Regions from separate parts of the Diaphorobacter nitroreducens genome, predicted to be linked through region 1. Evidence: predicted binding sites of a transcription regulator. Region 1 holds the regulator's gene; each other region holds the start of a gene.

Region 1 (3,247 bases):
CATGGCCGAGAAGGACATCGGCTCGCTGGTCGTGATGGAACATGGCGACCTGGTGGGCATGCTCACCTTCCGCGAGGTGATCCAGGCGCTGACGAAAAATGGTGGCGGCGTGGGCACCATGCTGGTGCGTACCGCCATGGACGACGCGCCGCTGACCTGCACGCTGGAGACCGACATGGACGAGGTGCGCCGCATGATGCTGGGCCGCCACGCGCGCTACATGCCGGTGATGGACAAGCGCATGCTGATGGGCGTGGTCAGCTTCTACGACGTGGCCAAGGCCGTGGTGGACAGCCAGAATTTCGAGAACAAGCTGCTCAAGGCCTACATCCGCGACTGGCCGCAGGAAGAATCGCGGCCGGCCAACTGATTTGGTGATCAAAATAGCTGCCAGCGCTTGTCAATCAAGCGCTGGCAGCTATTTTTTGGTAGTAACAGTGGCTCGGGGATAATCGCACTCCTATGAGCGGCAACACACTCGGTACCCTTTTTTGCGTCACCAACTTTGGTGAATCCCATGGCCCCGCCATCGGCTGCGTGATCGACGGCTGCCCGCCCGGCATGGAACTGTCCGAGGCCGACATTCAGGCCGACTTGGACCGCCGCCGCCCCGGCACCAGCCGCCATGTGACGCAGCGCAACGAGCCGGATGCGGTGGAAATCCTCTCGGGCGTGTATGAGGGCAAGACCACCGGCACGCCCATCGCGCTGCTGATCCGCAACACCGACCAGCGCAGCAAGGACTACGGCAACATCGCGCAGAGCTTCCGCCCGGGGCATGCCGACTATGCCTACTGGCACAAGTACGGCCTGCGCGACCCGCGCGGCGGCGGCCGCTCGTCTGCGCGCCTCACGGCACCCACCGTGGCTGCCGGCGCGGTGGCCAAGAAATGGCTGGCCGAGAAATACGGCACCCGCTTTCGTGCCTGCATGACCCAACTGGGCGAACTGCCCATCCCGTTCGAGAGTTGGGAGCATGTGCCGCACAACCCCTTCTTCGCACCGGTGGCCGACGTGCAGGCCTACGAGGACTACATGGACGCGCTGCGCAAGTCCGGCGACTCCTGCGGTGCGCGCATCCGCGTGCAGGCCACCAGCGTGCCCGTGGGGCTGGGCGAGCCGCTGTACGACAAGCTGGATGCCGACATCGCCTATGTGATGATGGGCCTGAACGCCGTGAAGGGTGTGGAGATTGGGGCCGGCTTTGCCAGCGTGGCCCAGCGCGGCACCACGCACGGCGATTCGCTCACGCCCACGGGCTTCGCCAGCAACAACGCGGGAGGCGTGCTGGGCGGCATCAGCACCGGGCAGGACATCGAGGTGTCGCTGGCCATCAAGCCCACCAGTTCCATCATCAGCCCGCGCGAGTCCATCGACATCCACGGCCAGAGTACCGAGGTGATCACGAAGGGGCGCCACGACCCCTGCGTGGGCATCCGCGCCGCGCCGATCGCCGAGGCGTTGCTCGCATTGGTCATCATGGACCATGCGCTGCGCCACCGTGCGCAATGCGGCGACGTGGTGCAGGCCGTGGCTCCGATTCCGGCAGTCCGCCTGGGGTGATGGTCAAAAACGGCTGCAGCGCCCGCCCAGTGGGCGCTGCCAGCTATCAATAGAAGAGCGACTGAAGCGTGGCGGCTTACTTGCGGACTTCGTCCACCAGCGCGCGGAACTCGTCGATGTCCTCGAAGCTGCGGTACACGCTGGCGTAGCGCACATACGCTACTTTGTCGAGCTTCTTCAACTCGCGCATGACCAACTCGCCGATGCGGCTGGACAGGATCTCGCGCTGCCCCAGGTTGAGCAGCTTTTCCTCGATGCGCTCGATGGCCGAGTCGATCTGCACTGTGCTCACCGGTCGCTTGCGCAGCGCCAGCTTGAACGATCCCAGCAGTTTCTCGCGGTCGTATTCGACGCGGCGGCCGTCCTTCTTGACGACCGTGGGGAAGTTGACTTCCGGTCGTTCGTAGGTCGTGAAGCGCTTGTCGCAGGCGCCGCACTGGCGCCTGCGGCGGATGAAGTCCCCGTCCTCGGAGACGCGGGTTTCGACGACCTGCGTCTCCTGATGGCTGCAAAAGGGGCACTTCATCGCAGCGGTCGATCAGCGATAGACCGGGAAGCGGCTGGTCAGCGCGTGCACCTTGGCGCGCACGGCTTCCAGGTTCGCCTCGTCATGCGGGTTGTCCAGCACGTCGGCCACCAGGTTGGCCGTGAGGCGCGTTTCCTCTTCCTTGAAACCCCGTGTCGTGATGGCGGGCGTGCCCACGCGAATGCCGCTGGTGACCATCGGCTTTTCGGGATCGTTGGGGATCGCGTTCTTGTTGATCGTGATATGGGCCTTGCCCAGGGCTGCCTCGGCCTCCTTGCCGGTGATGCCCTTGGCGCGAAGGTCCACCAGCATCACGTGGCTTTCGGTGCGACCGCTCACGATGCGCAGTCCGCGCTGGATCAGCGTTTCCGCGAACACCTTGGCGTTCTTGGTCACCTGCTGCTGATACTGCTTGAACTCGGGCGACAGGGCTTCCTTGAAGGCCACGGCCTTGGCGGCGATGACGTGTTCCAGCGGGCCGCCCTGCAGGCCGGGGAAGATGGCGCTGTTGATGGCCTTCTCGTGCTCGGCCTTCATCAGAATGATGCCGCCGCGCGGGCCGCGCAGGCTCTTGTGCGTGGTGGAGGTCACCACGTCCGCAAACGGCACCGGGTTGGGGTACTCGCCCGCGACGACCAGGCCGGCATAGTGGGCAATGTCCACCCAGAAGATGGCGCCGACTTCCTTGGCGATCTTCGCGAAGCGCTCGAAGTCGATGCGCAGGGCGTAGGCGGAGGCGCCGGCGATGATCAGCTTGGGCTTGTGCTCGCGGGCTTTGGCTTCCAGCGCCTCGTAATCGATCTCTTCCTTGTCGTTCAGTCCGTAGGAGACTACGTTGAACCACTTGCCGCTCATGTTCAGCGGCATGCCGTGCGTGAGGTGGCCGCCCTCGGCCAGGCTCATGCCCAGAATGGTGTCGCCGGGCTTCAGGAAGGCCATCAGCACAGCCTGGTTGGCCTGCGAACCCGAGTTGGGCTGCACATTGGCCGCTTCAGCGCCGAAGAGTTGCTTGATGCGGTCGATGGCCAACTGCTCGATCACGTCCACGTTCTCGCAGCCGCCGTAGTAGCGCTTGCCAGGGTAGCCTTCGGCGTACTTGTTGGTGAGCTGCGAGCCCTGAGCGGCCATCACGGCGGGCGAGGCGTAGTTCTCGCTGGC
Region 2 (3,247 bases), 850 kb from region 1:
CCAGCCATCGCGCAGCCCGCTGAGCCGCACGCGCCCCCTCGTTGGTCCGGCATCAGCGAAGGCATGCCCCTGCCCAACGATCTGCAAGCCTGGCTCGACCAGCAGGAACGGGAAATACTCGTGCGCGCCCTGCGCGAGGCGGGTTTCAACCGCACGGCCACCGCAGCCCGCCTGGGCATCAGCCTGCGCCAAATCCGTTACCGGATTGCCCGGCTGCACATCGAGGTACCGCAAGACGGCGACAGCCATGGCGACGCGCAGCCCTGAGCCTGCGACCCGGCGGCCTGCCTGGCATGGCGGCTGGTACGCGAATGCGAGACGCATGGACTCGCCCAACCACGGGCCACGCCCCCCGCAGGCCAGCGTGGACCTCATCGTGGTGCATTCCATCAGCCTTCCCCCCGGAGAGTTCGGCGGGGGTCATGTGCACCGGCTTTTCATGAACCGGCTGAACTGGGACGCCCATCCTTATTTCCAGCAGATTCGCGGCCTGGAAGTGTCGACGCATTTCTTCATCACGCGCGCAGGTGTGCTGTGGCAGTTCGTGGACGTGGGCCGACGCGCCTGGCACGCGGGCCGTTCCCACTACCGGGGGCGCGATGCCTGCAACGACGACTCGATCGGCGTTGAGCTCGAGGGGCTGGAAGGTGGGAGCTTCGAGCAGGCGCAGTACGCCACCCTTGTGACCCTTTGCAAGGCGCTGCGGCAGCGCTACCCCGTGCGCTACATCGCGGGACATGAGCACATCGCCCCTGAACGCAAACACGACCCAGGCCCTGGGTTTGACTGGCGTGTACTTCATGGAGCCTTCGCCGGCGCGGGTGTTCTTTTTCCGCCAGGGTGTTGATCCCCCAGGCACCCGGACGCATTGCCGCACTTTGCGCCTTCGCCTCGCCTTCACTGCTCAGGATGAAGTTGCACGCGCGTTTGCGCGCAAGATCGGCCAGCATGCCGCACCATGGCTCAAGCCGTCGGATGCGGGCCTGATCCTACGGGGGTTGCGACGGCAGTAGAAGGCCCGGGCGTTCAATCACGACGAAACGATCTTGCCAGCCTCTTACGGGGATACACTACCCCTAGTGTCTTGAACCATCAACACACACTAGATATAGTGTGCGGCGACAGTCTACGCCGCCGTTTCGCCGGCCGAAGGTGACTGCCCGTCCGCCTGGCCATTTCTCCGAACACCTCCGAGGACCTCCATGCACGCTGCGCCCCTATCCGTTCCTGTTGACACCCCATCGCCTGCACGGGCCACCCCGTCGGCCACGCCGACCGGGGCCCATCCACTGATGCACTACCAGATCATCCGCCGCAACGGCGCCGTGGTGCCCTTCGAGCCGCAAAAAATCGCCGTGGCGATGATGAAAGCATTCCTGGCCGTTCACGGGGCACAGGGAGCAGCCTCGGCGAGCGTGCGCGAAGTGGTCGATCAGCTGACCCAGGCAGTCGTGCGCGCGCTGATGCGCTCGCGCCCCGCAGGAGGAACGTTCCACATTGAGGACGTGCAGGACCAGGTGGAGCTGGGCTTGATGCGAGGCAGCCATCATGAGGTGGCACGCGCCTACGTGCTCTACCGCGAGCGCCGCGCGCAAGAACGCGCACAGAAGAAGGAACAACTGCTACCCCAGATGCCGGCCCTGTATGTACAGGACCAAGGTCAGCGCGTGGAGCTTGACATTCTGCGCCTGCAGAGCCTGGTAGAAGCCGCATGCACGGGCCTGGGATCGGACGTCCAGGCCGCGCCCATCATCGCGGAGACCATGCGCAACCTGTACGACGGCGTACCCATGGACGAGGTGTACAAGGCATCCATCCTCGCGGCGCGCACCCTGATCGAGAAAGATCCCGGCTACACCTACGCGACGGCACGACTGTTGCTGCACACCATCGTGCGCGAGGTGTTAGGCCGCGACGTGAATCCCGCCGACATGGCCCTGGCCTACGCCGAAAATTTTCCACAGTTCATCCGCCAGGGCGTGGACAACGAGTTGCTCGACCCGCGCCTGATGGAATTCGACCTGCAGCGCCTGGGAAGCGCACTGAAGGCCGAGCGCGACCTGCAGTTCGACTATCTTGGCCTACAGACGCTGTACGACCGCTACTTCCTGCATGTGCGCAAAACGCGCATCGAGCTGCCTCAGACCTTTTTCATGCGCGTGGCCATGGGCCTGGCGCTGCGCGAGGACGACCGCAACGCCCGCGCCATCGAGTTCTACGAACTGCTCAGCTCCTTCGATTTCATGAGCAGCACGCCCACGCTGTTCAACAGCGGCACATTGCGCTCGCAGCTGTCCAGCTGCTACCTGACGACGGTGCCCGACGAGCTGGAGGGCATCTACGAATCCATCAAGGAAAACGCCCTGCTGTCCAAGTTCGCGGGCGGCCTGGGTAACGACTGGACACGCGTACGCGCCCTCGGTGCACGCATCAAGGGCACGAACGGCGAGTCGCAAGGCGTGGTGCCGTTCCTCAAGGTGGTCAACGACACGGCCGTGGCCGTGAACCAGGGCGGCAAGCGCAAGGGTGCCGTCTGCACCTACCTGGAAAGCTGGCACCTGGACATCGAAGAATTCCTGGAGCTGCGCAAGAACACTGGCGACGACCGGCGACGGACCCACGACATGAACACGGCCAACTGGATTCCCGACCTGTTCATGAAACGCGTAATGGAAAAGGGCCTGTGGACACTGTTTTCCCCCTCGGATGTCCCTGACCTGCACGACCTGTACGGACAGGCCTTCGAGAAAGCCTACATCGCCTACGAGGCCAAGGCCGAGAGCGGCGAGCTGCCCCTGTTCAAACGCGTACCGGCCGTCGACCTCTGGCGCAAGATGCTGTCCATGCTGTTCGAGACCGGCCATCCCTGGATCACCTTCAAGGACCCGTGCAACATCCGCTCTCCCCAGCAGCATGTAGGCGTAGTGCACAGTTCCAATCTCTGTACCGAGATCACGCTCAACACCAGCGATGCAGAGACGGCCGTGTGCAACCTGGGATCGGTGAACCTCGCGCGCCATCTCAAGGACGGAGGCGTCGACCACGACAAGCTGCGCAAAACCGTGAGCACGGCCATGCGCATGCTGGACAACGTGATTGACATCAACTACTACGCCGTACAGAAGGCCAAGGACTCCAACCTGCGCCACCGCCCCGTCGGCCTGGGCCTGATGGGGTTCCAGGACGCGCTGTATGAACTGCGCATCCCCTACGCAAGCGACGCCGCAGTGGAGTTTGCCGATACCTC
Region 3 (3,247 bases), 1.6 Mb from region 1:
CGACGCACAGGCGCTGCAGACCGTGGCCGACGCCCTCTGGAAGCACGTGGCCCAGCGCCGCCAGGAGGCCGTCATCCACCGCCTGTCGGAGGCGCTGGACCAGAGCCCCAGTCCGGTGGTCATCACCGACATCGACGCCAGCATCGTCTACGTCAACAAGGCCTTCAGCGAAGTCAGCGGCTACGGCGCACAAGAGGTGCTGGGCCGCAACCCGCGCGTGCTGCAGTCGGGACTGACGCCGCGGACCACCTATGCCGATATGTGGACCAAGCTGCCGCGCGGCCTGCCCTGGCAGGGCGAACTCATCAACCGCCGCAAGAACGGACAGGTCTATACGGAAAACGCTTCGCTTTACCCCGTTCGCGACGTGTTCGGCGACGTGACGCATTACGTCGCGCACATGGAGGACATCACGCAGCGGCGCGAGGCGGAGGAGCGCATCCGCGCCCTCTCCAACTACGACACGCTGACCGGCCTGCTCAACAAGAAAGCCTTCGACGAACAGTTGACGCAAGCCATCGACCGCGCCGACGCAAGCCACGAACGGGTGTCGGTGCTGTGGTTCGACCTGGACAACTTCAAGCTGGTGAACGAAACCCTGGGCCACGCGGCCGGTGACGAACTGCTGTTGGAGATGGGCAACCGGCTGCGCGCCTGCCTCGCGCCGCACATTCCCGTGGCGCGCTATTCGGGCGACGCGTTCACGGCCATCGTGCCCCTGGCGGACCAGGCGGCTGTGGCGCTGCTGGCGCAGGATGCGCTGGCGCAGCTGCAGACCACACTGCAGATCCACGGCCATGCCGTGTCGGTCAGCGCGTCGGCCGGCATCGCCGTCTACCCCGACGACGCGCGCACCGCCAGCACCTTGGCGTCCGCCGCGGAAGTGGCGATGTACCGCGTCAAGCAGGACGGGCGCAACGGGCTGCGCTTCTTCGCACCCGAGATGCAGGCGCACACGCAGCGTTCGCTGGAGCTGGCCGCCGGCCTCAAGGACGCGGCGCACCGCGGCGAGCTGTTCCTGGTGTTCCAACCCCAGCGCACGCTGGGCAGCGGCGCGCTGGCGGGCGCCGAGGCGCTGCTGCGCTGGCGGCATCCGCGCTGGGGGCTGGTGTCTCCGGCCGAGTTCATCCCGATCGCCGAGCAAAGCGGCTCCATCGTGGCCATCGATTTCTGGGTGGTGGAGCAGGTGGCGCAGCAGTTGCGCGCCTGGGATGCCGCGGGCCTGCCGCCGCTGGTGGTGGCGGTGAACGTATCGGCTGCGCAGTTCGCGCGGCCGCACTTCGTCGAGGAGCTGGTGCGCATCCTGCAGCGCATGGACGTTTCACCCCAGCGCATCGAGGTGGAGCTGACCGAGGCCGTCGCGCTGAAAACCCGGAACAGGCCGAGACCACCATCCGCCGCCTGCATGAGGTGGGCTTTCGCGTGGCGCTGGACGACTTCGGCACAGGCTATTCCTCCATGAGCTACCTCAAGCGCTACGCCATCGACAAACTCAAGATCGACCAGTCCTTCGTGCGCGAACTCGCCCACCAGGCCAGCGACCAGGCCATCGTGACGGCCATCATCAAGATGGCCCACAGCCTGCGCATGGCCACCATTGCCGAAGGCGTGGAGACGGCCGAGCAGGCCGCGTTGCTGCAGGCCTGCGGGTGCGACGAAATGCAAGGCTACTGGTACAGCCGGCCGCTGGAGCCCGCCGCGTTCGAGGCCTTTGTGCGCAATGCGCAGGCTGGCGTCGAGTTGACCTGACACGCGTCGCGCCGCACGCAACCCGGTTGCTACTGTTTTAATAGCTTCCAGCGCTTACCCTTCAAGCGCCAGAAGGCCAAACGGCGTCAAACCCTCCACGGCGCCCCGATCCCCCGCCCAGCCTCTCGGGCGCGGGCCTGCTGCGGCTCCACCCCGTGGCGCGCGGGCCACAAGCCGCGCACCGCACCCCCCTCTGCACAGGCCCTTTTCTGCCCTGCGGTTTGTGCCTGATCAAACTACCTATAGTGTTTGATAGGTATGGTGAACACTATATGTAGTGTTTTAAGGGTTGCCATGACACCACCATCTCCGATCGTCGCCAGCCTGCCGCGCGACGTCATCCAACGCAACGGCGAGCGCACGCCTTTCGATGCTGTGCGCATCCAGTCGGCCATCGCACGGGCCGGCCAGGCTACGGGCGAGTTCGGCGAGGACGAGGCCCGTCTGCTCACGGCGCAGGCCACCAAGGTGCTGATCCACCGCTTCCATGGCGAGGCACCGACCATCGAGCAGATCCAGGACGTGGTGGAGCAGACGCTGATCGCCGCCAACCATCTGCAGACCGCGCGCGCCTACATGGCCTACCGCCAGCGCCACGCCACCCTGCGCGCCGACCGGCAGACGCTGGTGCATGTGGAAAGCTCCATCAACGAGTACCTCACGCGCGCCGATTGGCGTGTGAACGCCAACGCCAACCAGGGCTACTCGCTGGGCGGGCTGATCCTGAACGTGGCAGGCAAGGTGACGGCGAACTACTGGCTCTCGCACGTCTACGCACCCGAGATCGGCGAGGCGCACCGCAATGGCGACATCCACATCCACGACCTCGACATGCTCAGCGGCTACTGCGCGGGCTGGTCGCTGCGCACGCTGCTGCACGAGGGGCTGAACGGCGTGCCGGGCAAGGTGGAGGCGGGGCCCCCGAAGCACATGAGCTCCGCCGTGGGGCAGATCGTCAACTTCCTCGGCACGCTGCAGAACGAGTGGGCGGGTGCGCAGGCGTTTTCGTCGTTCGACACCTACATGGCGCCCTTCGTGCGCAAGGACGGCATGGACTATGCCGCCGTGCGCCAGTGCATCCAGGAGCTGGTCTACAACCTCAACGTGCCCTCGCGCTGGGGCACGCAGACGCCGTTCACCAACCTCACCTTCGACTGGACCTGCCCCGAGGATCTGCGCGAGCAGGTGCCGGTGATCGGCGGCGTGGAGATGCCGTTTTGCTACGGCGAGCTGCAGGCCGAGATGGACGTCATCAACCGCGCCTACATCGACGTGATGACCACGGGCGATGCCAAGGGCCGCGTGTTCACCTTCCCCATCCCCACCTACAACATCACGCCCGACTTCCCGTGGGAGAGCGAGAACGCCGTCGCCCTGTTCGACATGACGGCCAAGTACGGCCTGCCGTACTTCCAGAACTTCATCAACTCCGAGCTGTCGCCCAACATGGTGCGCTCCATGTGCTGCCGGCTGCAGCTGGACCTGCGCGAGCTGCTCA

The links. Region 1 encodes NrdR, which represses ribonucleotide reductase genes. Its sites were predicted from a motif close to CACNANATNTNGTG; they were not measured.
Region 2: a site for NrdR is predicted at 1,101-1,114, ahead of BA022_RS18070 (ribonucleoside-diphosphate reductase subunit alpha). Genes of this name have one in related genera too.
Region 3: a site for NrdR is predicted at 2,016-2,029, ahead of BA022_RS14735 (ribonucleoside triphosphate reductase). Genes of this name have one in related genera too.

Annotation. Positions count from the first base shown of each region.
Region 1 covers NZ_CP016278.1:654,109-657,355, forward strand. Annotated here, with positions in the region: gene BA022_RS03050 (CBS domain-containing protein) at 1-370, shown strand, start outside; gene aroC (chorismate synthase) at 463-1,563, shown strand; gene nrdR (transcriptional regulator NrdR) at 1,640-2,089, opposite strand; gene glyA (serine hydroxymethyltransferase) at 2,102-3,247, opposite strand, start outside.
Region 2 covers NZ_CP016278.1:3,866,929-3,870,175, reverse strand. Annotated here, with positions in the region: gene BA022_RS18080 (sigma-54-dependent transcriptional regulator) at 1-267, shown strand, start outside; gene ampD (1,6-anhydro-N-acetylmuramyl-L-alanine amidase AmpD) at 248-847, shown strand; gene BA022_RS18070 (ribonucleoside-diphosphate reductase subunit alpha) at 1,203-3,247, shown strand, end outside.
Region 3 covers NZ_CP016278.1:3,132,754-3,136,000, forward strand. Annotated here, with positions in the region: partial or broken gene BA022_RS14730 (bifunctional diguanylate cyclase/phosphodiesterase) at 1-1,749, shown strand, start outside; gene BA022_RS14735 (ribonucleoside triphosphate reductase) at 2,044-3,247, shown strand, end outside.